One region of the Bifidobacterium sp. UTCIF-1 genome, then DNA from elsewhere that is predicted to be linked to it. Evidence: riboswitches for the same ligand, from Rfam matches in the RefSeq annotation. Region 1 holds a riboswitch; the other holds the start of a gene.

Region 1 (5,107 bases):
GGGCTACTTCGGAGTGCGGCGCTCTCTCGTAGAGGAGTTCATAGGCCAGTTCATCACTGAGGCGAACATCAACGAATTCGGACGGCTTGATGCCTTGTATGACTCCATCGACAAAAAGTTATCGAAATCCACGCTAGAAGTATGGATGGGTGTGATTATTTCACAGCCCAAAGCGAATCGGACAGTGCGAAACCTGCTGAGGCGTTTCGTGTTGGGAGGTGGATTCGATGTCGATGAAACGCTTGAAAAGATGCGAATTGCGAAAGGCGAGGAGGAATCGGACGATACGCCGCGTGATGTAGCCCAACGCTGATACTCTGACAGACAGTCGCAAACCATATGAATGCATGTAAAGTGCGCCATCGTGCACGCACGCGCATTCCCCCCCCGGGATATCGCATGACGCGCAGGAACGCGAAGGAGTAACGCATGACCGAATCCAACCAGCAGTCCGAACACCTCGCCCTGTGGGGCGGCCGCTTCACCTCCGGCCCCTCGCCCGAGCTGGCCCGCCTGTCCAAGTCCACCCAGTTCGACTGGCGCCTCGCGGACGATGACATCGCCGGCTCGCGAGCCCACGCCCGCGCGCTCGGCCGCGCCGGACTTCTGACCGCTGACGAGCTTCAGCGCATGGAAGATGCGCTCGACACCCTGCAGCGCCGGGTGGACGACGGCTCCTTCGCACCCATCGAAGACGATGAGGACGAGGCCACCGCGCTCGAACGCGGCCTGATCGACATTGCCGGTGACGAGCTCGGCGGCAAGCTTCGCGCCGGACGCTCACGCAACGATCAGATTGCCTGCCTGATCCGCATGTGGTTGCGCCGCCACTCCCGCGTGATCGCAGGGCTCCTGCTCGACCTTGTCAACGCGCTCATCGAACAGAGCGAAAAGGCCGGCCGTACCGTGATGCCCGGACGCACCCACATGCAGCACGCCCAGCCGGTGCTGCTGGCCCACCAGCTCATGGCCCACGCCTGGCCTCTCATCCGCGACGTGCAGCGCCTCATCGACTGGGACAAGCGCATCAACGCCTCCCCGTACGGCTCCGGCGCGCTCGCCGGCAACACGCTTGGCCTCGACCCGGAGGCCGTAGCCCGCGAGCTCGGATTCTCCCGCGTGACCGACAACTCCATCGACGGCACTGCCGCGCGCGACCTCGTGGCCGAATTCGCGTTCGTCGCCGCCATGACCGGCGTGGACATCTCCCGTCTCTCTGAGGAGATCATCATCTGGAACACGCAGGAATTCGCGTTCGTGCGCCTTGATGACGCCTATTCCACAGGCTCCTCCATCATGCCGCAGAAGAAGAACCCGGACATCGCCGAGCTGGCCCGCGGCAAGTCCGGCCGTCTCATCGGCGATCTCACCGGTCTGCTGGCCACGTTGAAGGGCCTGCCGACCGCATACGCGCGCGACCTGCAGGAAGACAAGGAAGCCGTGTTCGATCAGGTCGACACGCTGGAGGTGCTGCTGCCCGCCTTCACCGGTATGGTTCGCACCATGCGCTTTGACGCCGACCGTCTTGAAGCCGAGGCTCCCACCGGCTTCGCACTGGCCACCGACATCGCCGAATGGCTGGTCAAGAACGGCGTGCCGTTCCGCCATGCCCACGAGCTCTCCGGCGCATGCGTCAAGATCGCCGAAGGTCGCGGCCAGGAGCTCTGGGACCTGACCGACGAGGACTTCATCGACACCTTCGCCGCATTCCTGCCTGCCGATAAGGCCCCGGGCGTGCGTCAGGTGCTCTCCAGCCACGGTTCTGTGGACTCCCGCAACGGCAAGGGAGGCACCGCCTACGGTCGCGTGCGCGAGCAGATCGCCGATGCCAAGGCGCAGGTCGAGGAGCTCAAGCTCTTCCCGGCTTCCACGTCGGACGGCTCCGCCTACAAGGCGCCCGGCACGTTCTGAGTGCCATACGGCTCCCCCTCGCGCGAGAGGGGAGCTTTTTCATTTGTCCATATGTCACAGAGGGTCTCTACACTGGGCAACTGTAACGAACGGGAGCCGAAAGGCTGAGAGGAAGCGCCAGCTTCGACCGGGGAACTTGACGCGGGTCATGCCGCCGTAAGGAATCGTTGTTGAGCGGTTTGCCAAGTTGCCCGTAGCAGTCTTCAGTTTCCGTGAACACAACTAAGCCGTACAGGCTGTTTGTTGGCGTAGCCAATGCGCCGAAAAACAGGCTGGCGGTCGCATGACAGGGTTCATGAATGGGCGCACCACTTACGGTACGGTTCGTTTCGTGCGCCCTTTTTTAGTATTCGGAAAGGGGACCGCAATGCAGGTCAACGGAGAGCAGGTCAAGCTCGAGCAGCCGGTCAGTGTGGCCGACTATCTCGAAACGCATGGATTCCGCGCCGAGCGTGTGGCCATCGAACTCAATGGCGAGATTATCCCACGCGAGAAACGTGCCGGAACCATGCTCGACGACCAATGCGTCATGGAGATCGTGCAGTTCGTGCAGGGTGGCTGACTTCGCGCTTCACCCGTCGGCTCCATTGGCCTCCAGTGACAAGGAGAGCCGGAAACATCATCAATCCAATGAAGGGAACATCATGAGCAATATCAATCCGGTCACCGAAGCATCCGTCGAAGCTACGCCGTTGCCGCCGCAGCCCAAGGTCGTCAATCCGGTCGGCACCGCAGCGCCGATGCTGCCGGTCGAAGACAAACCTCTCAATCTCGGCGGCCATGAATTCGAGTCCCGGTTCATTCTGGGCTCCGGTCGTTACGACCTGAACCTCATCAAGGCCACCGTCGAGCACGCCGGCACGCAGATCGTCACCATGGCATTGCGCCGTGCCCAGACCACCGAGAACAGCGTGCTCGACTACATCCCCGAAGGCATCACACTGCTGCCGAACACCTCCGGCGCGCGCAACGCCGAGGAGGCCGTGCGCATCGCGCGTCTCGCACGAGAGGTGTGCCACACCGATTTCGATGCTCCTATTTATTGTCAAATGGTTGAGAGTGTTGTGTCGTCGGGGTGGTGATGGAGTGTATCCATTGGGTGGCGCGTTGTTCGAGTTCGGGCAGGTTGCGGGTCCCGCGTTCGATTTCGCTGATTCTGCTGGAGGGTACGGCCAATGCCTCGCCGACCTGTTGCTGCGTGATGCCGTGGCTCGTGCGCAGACGGCGTAGTCGCGCGCCGCGTTCCCGCGGTGTTTCTCGTTGTCCTGCGTTGCCGTTGCGTATGGCGAGAAGCGCCTTGTACGCTTCGCGGGCGATGTAGCGTTTGAGGCAGCGGATGATTTCGAGTTTGCTTTTGCCTTCCCTGGTTTTCTTTGACACGTAGTCGCGGGTTGGCTGGTGGTATCTGAGTCTGACGATGGCGATGCGGTGCAGCGCCATGTTGCCTTGCCTGTTGCCGCCCCGGTTGAGCCTGTGGCGGTTGGTTTTGCCGCTGGACGCGGGGATGGGGCACGCGCCGCAGAGTTTGGCGAACGCAGCCTCGTCGCGGATGCGTTCGGGGTTGTCCCCGGCGACGATGGCGATCGTGGCCGCAGTGATGGTGCCGGCGCAGTAGATGTCGAGCAGGGGACGCGCGTTGGCCTCGAGGATGCGGCGCATGCGTTCCTCGAGCAGGTCGGCCTGCTCCTTGAGTGTTTTCCACGCCTTGGCGGCGCTTTTGAGCGCGGTGAGCACGCTGTGTGCGACGAGGCCTCCTGACGGCCGGCATGAGGCAAGGTGGTTCATGCGGGTCTCGGTGCGCAGCCCCCGGTATCGTTCCCTGACCGGTTCGGGGGCGGTGACCAGCAGGCCTCCGGTGGAGTTGGCCAGCATGGTCATCGCCGCGACCAGCTGGGAGCGTTCCGCGTTCAGGTGCCGTAGCGCCTCGACCCAGCCGTCCGAGCTTTTCGGCAGGCTCGTCGCTTCGCCGGCGAGCACGCCGCGCGCGGCGGCGATCGCGTCGATGGGATCGGATTTCCCGTCCTTGCGTCGCACGCCGCGGTTCGGCCTGAGCACCTCGTATACGGGGAACCCTCCGGCCGAGAGCCGTCTGGCCAGCGCCGCGCCGAACGAGTTCGTGCCCTCCACGCCAATTCCGGCACAGCGTGAGGGCTTGCCGAGGGCGTCGATCAGGCGTCCGTATCCGTCCGGGCTGGTCTCGAACGTTTCGGTGGAAATGACCCTGCCGTTCGTGTCGAGCAGGGCGAGGGTGTGGGTGTCGGCATGGGTGTCCACGCCGGCGATGACCGTGGTCGGCGGCTCCATCGTCGTCTCCTTCGTCGGTTCGTTGCCTTCCCGGGGCGTTCCGGCCCAGACAGGACGTTGACGGGACACGCTACCATGGTTCTTGCAGGGATCCGATGGAGCGTCCACGCTCCTATGAGGTCATGCGCCATGCGCCTCCGGGTCGGTGGCCGGGCGGGACAAATCAAAATAAGGACAGGCCCCGCTAGCCGGGGCCGTCAGTCAAGTTTGGGGTCACCGCCAGGCCGCCACTTCCATTATCACCGGCCAGCTAAACCGGCATAACCATTATCAACGTCAAAGTCGAAATCGAGCATGAGACCAAATACCTGCTGCCGGACAACGCCGAAACCATTCGCGCCACCGAAATGCTGGCCAAGGAAGGGTTCGTCGTCATGCCGTACATGTTCCCGGACCCCATCGCCGCACGTCAGCTCGAGGAGGCCGGTGCTGCCGCGGTCATGCCGCTCGGTTCGCTCATCGGCTCCAATATGGGACTGCGTATGCGCGATTTCATCGAGATCATCATCGCCAACGCCAATGTGCCGGTGATCATCGACGCCGGCATCGGTCGTCCGAGTCAGGCGTGCGACGCGATGGAGATGGGCGCGGACGCCGTCATGGCGTACACCGCAGTGGCCTCGGCGGGCAATATTCCTCTGATGGCCGAGGCGTTCAAGAACGCCATCAACGCCGGCCGTGCAGCCTACCTGTCCGGTCTCGGCAAGGTGACCGAAGGGCAGGCCGTGCCGTCCAGCCCGACTACGGGGTATCTGCACTGATATCGGGAATGACTCCCTTCGGTCCGTCCGGCTCCCCCCAGAAGAGGGGAGCCGAGTGAGGGGTCTGGCGTCGCGGTTCCCTCAAGTGAGGGGAATCGAGCGGGGGTCTGGCGTCGCAGTTTCTCTCGCTT
Region 2 (5,107 bases), on a different contig from region 1:
GTCGTAGATCTGGGAGCTGAGCTCGGTCATGCCGTACATGTTGACGCAATGGTGGCGCGGCACGCCCAACGTCTGCTCCAGTTCGGCGAGCATCTGGTCTTCGGTGATGTCGCGCTTGGTGCTCTTGAATCCGCCGGTATCGAACAGGCGGCTGTCGGCGGCCAAGGCGAACGTCAGGTCGTGCTCGTGCAGGTAGTCGAGCAGATACAGGTAGGACGACGAAACGCCCATCAGCATGACCGGCTCGTTGTCGGCCACTGCGCGGTTCAGGAAGTCGATGATGCCGTCGAATTTGAGTCCGTGCTCGTCGAAGTAGATGCCGCTGCCCTCGCTGCCGCATTGTTCCACGGCCTTGGTGAGGTAGCGGGAGAGCGACGAGTTCTGGTTCATGTCCCACGCGGGGGAGATCACGGCGATGCGGATGCGTTCGCGGTCCGGCATGATGAAATGGCGGAACGGCACGATCATCGACTCATCCCACACTTCCAGGTCCGGGTGGAAGTTGCGGCCACGCATCGCCCCGCCGTGCGTGGTGCCGCTGGTCATGAACACCGCTTCGCACTGGTCGGTGGGGAGGGTGGACAGGGTGAGGTGCTTGAATCCGTCCACTGGCATCGGCGGAATCTCCCGCCAGTCGCGCAACGAGGCGGGCGTGATGCGCTTTGCCGCGCAATACCGGCGATACGGCAAGTCATACGTGTACTGGTATGTGAACACGTCGCGGGCCAAGTCGTCGAACGCCTCGTCCGGTGCCTGCTCGCAGCCGTAGGTGTGGATGAAATCGAGAATCTCCTGTTTGATACGGCCCGCGTCGGCCTTCACATCGGTCCCGCCAGTCATTGCAGTCATTGATCTGCTCCCCTCCGATTCCGCTGAATAGTCTGAATCCTGATATGCATTATTGTTCGCTGAACTCAGTCCCGCTTGGCGACGTTCGAGTTATCCACAACATTTGTGGATGGCGCGACTGCAGTAGCCTTCGCTACGTTCACAGTGGCCTCAGCACCGTTCGCAGCAGCATCCGCTACGTTCGCAGCAGCCTCTGCACCGTTCGCAGTAGCCTCCGCTACATTCGCGGAAGCATTCGCAACGTTCGCGACCGGTTCAGCGGCACCCGGCGCGCGATGCCGAGCCACCAGATCCGGCAGCGCCACGAACAGCGCGTTGAGGATGATTGCGCAGAATACGCCGACCATGATGTTGTTGCCGAAGAACACGCTCGCGCCACCGGTCAGCCCGGCGAGCGCCTTCGGCAACGCGATGCCGAGTAGCAGGGACATGCCGATCACCATCTGACGGCGTTCGTCGTCGGCGACCTTGCGCAGCGTGCGGATGCCCGTCACGATCAGGCTGGCGGCAGCGGGCAGGAAGATGCCGCCGACGACCGCCGAGGGGATGACGGACAGCAGGGCGCCGGCCTTCGGCACGAAGCCGAGGATCAGCAGTAGCACTGCGGCGATGACCACAGGCGTGCGCGTGCGCAGCTTGCCTTCACCGGTCAGGTTCAGCAGACCCACGTTCTGCGGGTACGCGGTGGTCGTGAAGCCGCCGATGAGCGAGGAGATGGCGGAACCGGCCGCCTCGCCGGCCAGGCCGTAGCGCACCTGTTTGCGCTCAAGCGGGGTGCCCTGAATCTCGGAAGCCGCCTGATACACGCCCAGCGCCTCCATCACGGCGACCATGTAGGCGATGAAGAACGGTACGAAAATCTTCCAATCGAACGTAAACGGACCGTAAGGCAGGAAGGTCGGCAGACCAAGCCAGCCCTTTGATGCGACAGGGGAGAAGTCCACCATGCCCAGCGCGGCGGCGACCACAGTACCCACCACGAGCGCGATCAGGAAGGAGAACGATTTGAGCAGCCCCTTGCCAAGCAGGGACAGCACCAGCACGATCGCCGTGGTCAGGATGGACACGGCGAGAATGCGGGGGTCGGCGAACGTCTTGTCGCCGGGAGCGCCGCCGAGGAACTCGCTCAGCGTGAACCCGGACAGGGATACGCCCACCATGAAGATGACCACACCCGAGATCAGCGGGGAGAACAGGAACCGCATCCGTTCGATGACGCCGGTCAGGCACAGTACCAGGAACACCAGCGAGGCGATGAGGATGGACGAGCTGGCCGCGCCCAGCATGCCGGCGGTACCGGCCGCGATCATCAGCGCGTCGAACGCGGCGGACGGGCCCTGCACCACGGGCAGGCGCACCAGTCGGGTGGCCTGAATCAGCGTGACCAGACCGGAGACGATGAAGATGGCGTTGATCATGTTCGACGACAACGCGATCGGCAGGCCGATGGCGCCCGCCACGAACACCGGGTCGAGCCAGACGTTGGAGACGAACACATGCTGGAAGCCCAGCAGGACGTTTTGGGCGGTCAGTTCCTTGCGTATTGACACTTTCTTGCTTCCTCCCTCAATGCGCACACGGCTCTCGAGTCGAACGGAAGCGTCCAACCGTCGTAGTCCCTACGCGAGTATGAGCTCACAGGTTCGAAGGGTTCGGCGAATGCCGTCTCAGCCAGAGGCGCCCCTTACGAATCGGTTTCGAGGTCACCGTAGCAAACACAGCGGCTGCGAGTCAAGGAAAATCCCGCGCCGGGCCAGATTGCCGGGTTTGTCATGTCGATTGACGGGGTTGCCGGGGTTGCCGGGGTTGCCGGGTTGCCACCTCGGCTGACGGAAGTGTAACTGACGGAAGTGTAACGAATTCTGTTACAAATCCGTCAGCCAAACAAGGAAACGAAAACGGTCCAAATAAGGAAATGGAGCCTTTCGGGATGTCATCGAGGACATGCCCGCATGGAATCCGAATCTTCGTTCGAAAACCGCCATTCGATCGGCGGATACGCGGCATTTCGTCGATCCGTCCATCGCTGCGGCTGCCCTTGGTGTGAATCCTCAGGGCATTTTACGTGACTTGGAGACCTTCGGCCTACTGTTTGAAGGAATGTGCATCCGCGATCTTCGCGTCTATGCGGACGCATTGGGCGGACAGGTGTTCCACTATCGTGACAAGACCGGTTTGGAATGCGATGCCGTGGTCCATTTGCGTGACGGACGGTATGGTCTCATCGAGGTCAAACTCGGAGGAGACAAACTAACCAACGAGGGTGCCTCGAACCTGTTGAAGCTGGCCGGAAGACTGGATACCTCCAAGATGTCCGAGCCCAGCTTCCTCATGGTGCTCACCGGTACCGGAGCCTACAGCTTCACGCGTCCGGACGGAGTAATCGTCGCGCCCATCACCACATTGCGGCCATGACACGCCGCACCGGCGCCAACGGCACACGCGCATCAGCCAGATGACACGACGAGGCCGCCGTCCCTGAAGGAAAGGGACGGCGGCCTCATACATAGCACCTGCAATATGGTGCCGTACGGCACCGAGCCGGTCGGCTGTCAGCCGTACGTTTGCCGGGAACACTCGGTAGTCGATTATCGATAATCGACTGCCGAGTGCTGACTACCGGCTACCGGCGACTGCGGCGCACGGCGGCCAGCGCGATGCCCGCCACTGCCAGCAGCAGCATCGCGACAGCCACGCCGGCGACAGCGGAACCGGTATTCACCAGATTGCCGTCACCCTTGCCGTCCGACTTGTTGTTGTTCTTGTCGGACTGGTTCTGGTTGCCTTGGTTCTGGCTGCCATTGCCACCCTGGTTGCCCTGGTTGCCGTTGCCGCCATTGTCGGAACCGGCATCCTTCGCCTTGACCTTCACGGTGAAGGTGGCGGGCTTGAGATCCTTGCCCGCGTCCTTGCCGGTGTAGGTCACGGTCACCGTCACAGCGTCCGCAGCCTTGGAGGAATCGAAGCCGGTGAGCAGGTACTCGTCGGAGCCCAGCACACGGGTCTCACCATCGGACAGCTTGGCGGTCACTTCGAGGCCGGAGGCGTCGAACTTGTCGCCGACCGTGTACTCGGTCTTCGCGGGCTGCTTGGTCACGGCGATCTCATCGACCGTCGTCTCGGCAGGAGGCGTGACCGGCTTGTCCTTGACCGTCAGCTCGAAAGCGGCGGTCTTGGTGGCATCGTCCTTCAGCGCAACGGTCACGGTGACCTTGCCCGCAGCCGCGAACGGCTTGGACAGATCGACCACAACACCGGAGGCGTCCACGGCGGACAGGGTGTAGTCGCCTGCGGCAACCTCATCCGAGGTGTTGTCGGACATCAGCTTCTTGACCGTCAGACCCTTGTCCGAGAACGTCTCACCGACCGTGTACTCGACGTCGTCCGGACCGCTCACCTCAATGCCGGTCACAGTCGGCTGCGAGGGCTCGGGCTCGCCCTTGGCAGTCACCGCAGTGCCGTCGAAGATGGCGGTGTAGTCGCCCTTGGCATTGTTCGAGGTGGCGAAGATGCCCACGTCGAGCTTGTCGGCCGCATCCTCACCGAGAGTGGCAGTGCCGAGGCTCTTCCACTCGGCGGAGCCGGCGAGCTTGTAGAAGCCTTCCAGCTCGGTGGCGGAGTTACGCACCAGCTTGAACGACACCGGAGTGTCGATGGAGCTGGCGGCTTCGGCCACCTTGTCGAGTTCCTTGTCGATGAATCCGTTGTTGTTCGAATCCGTCTGGAAGAACGCACCCTTGGTGCTGGCGATCAGCAGCGCGTAGCCGTGGGCCTTGCCCTGGCCGGCCGCGCTCAGATCGTTGCGCACGATGATGCCCGCACGCGGGTCCTCGTTGCTGCCGGGCTGGGAGGAGGTGATGGTCGTCTCGATCGAGTCGCCCACACCGAGCTTGGCCGGCTGGTAGATGGTGGACAGGTTGTCCTTGTTCGTCCATGCACCGTTGTTCGAGGCGTCGGTGATGCGGAAGGAACCGGTGGCCTCACCCTGCAGGAAGGTACCGGCGTTGCCCCAGCTGGTGGTCTTCCATGGTTCGCCCACCTGCTGCGCGCCCTCGGCCGATGCGGTGAAGCGCACGGTGTAGGTGCGGGTCTGGGCCGGGTCATCCTTGGAGGCGACGGTCACGATCGCGCGGGCGGTGTTGACGTCCACGGTCACGGTCGTGTGCTCGGGGTCGGCGGCCACGGCCTTGACCGTAGGCACCTTGCCCCATGCACCGGTATCCACCGTGTAAGTGGTGGTTCCGCCGTTGAATCCGGC

The links. A riboswitch is a leader RNA that binds a small molecule or an ion and turns the genes downstream of it on or off. The one in region 1 is predicted to bind thiamine pyrophosphate.
Region 2: it holds a riboswitch for thiamine pyrophosphate, as region 1 does, so the genes downstream of both, BW09_RS07015 (solute carrier family 23 protein) here and thiS (sulfur carrier protein ThiS) in region 1, are expected to answer to the same signal.

What each region holds. Positions count from the first base shown of each region.
Region 1 is NZ_JFAG01000001.1:78,028-83,134, reverse strand. It holds gene BW09_RS00355 (DEAD/DEAH box helicase family protein) at 1-313, shown strand, start outside; gene argH (argininosuccinate lyase) at 430-1,911, shown strand; TPP riboswitch at 1,991-2,092, shown strand; gene thiS (sulfur carrier protein ThiS) at 2,279-2,473, shown strand; partial or broken gene BW09_RS00340 (thiazole synthase) at 2,556-2,939, shown strand; gene BW09_RS00335 (IS110 family transposase) at 2,947-4,215, opposite strand; partial or broken gene BW09_RS00330 (thiazole synthase) at 4,491-4,976, shown strand.
Region 2 is NZ_JFAG01000013.1:35,984-41,090, forward strand. It holds gene BW09_RS07010 (CoF synthetase) at 1-849, opposite strand, end outside; partial or broken gene BW09_RS07015 (solute carrier family 23 protein) at 1,065-2,399, opposite strand; TPP riboswitch at 2,448-2,544, opposite strand; partial or broken gene BW09_RS07020 (DUF4143 domain-containing protein) at 2,782-3,264, shown strand; gene BW09_RS07025 (bacterial Ig-like domain-containing protein) at 3,473-5,107, opposite strand, start outside.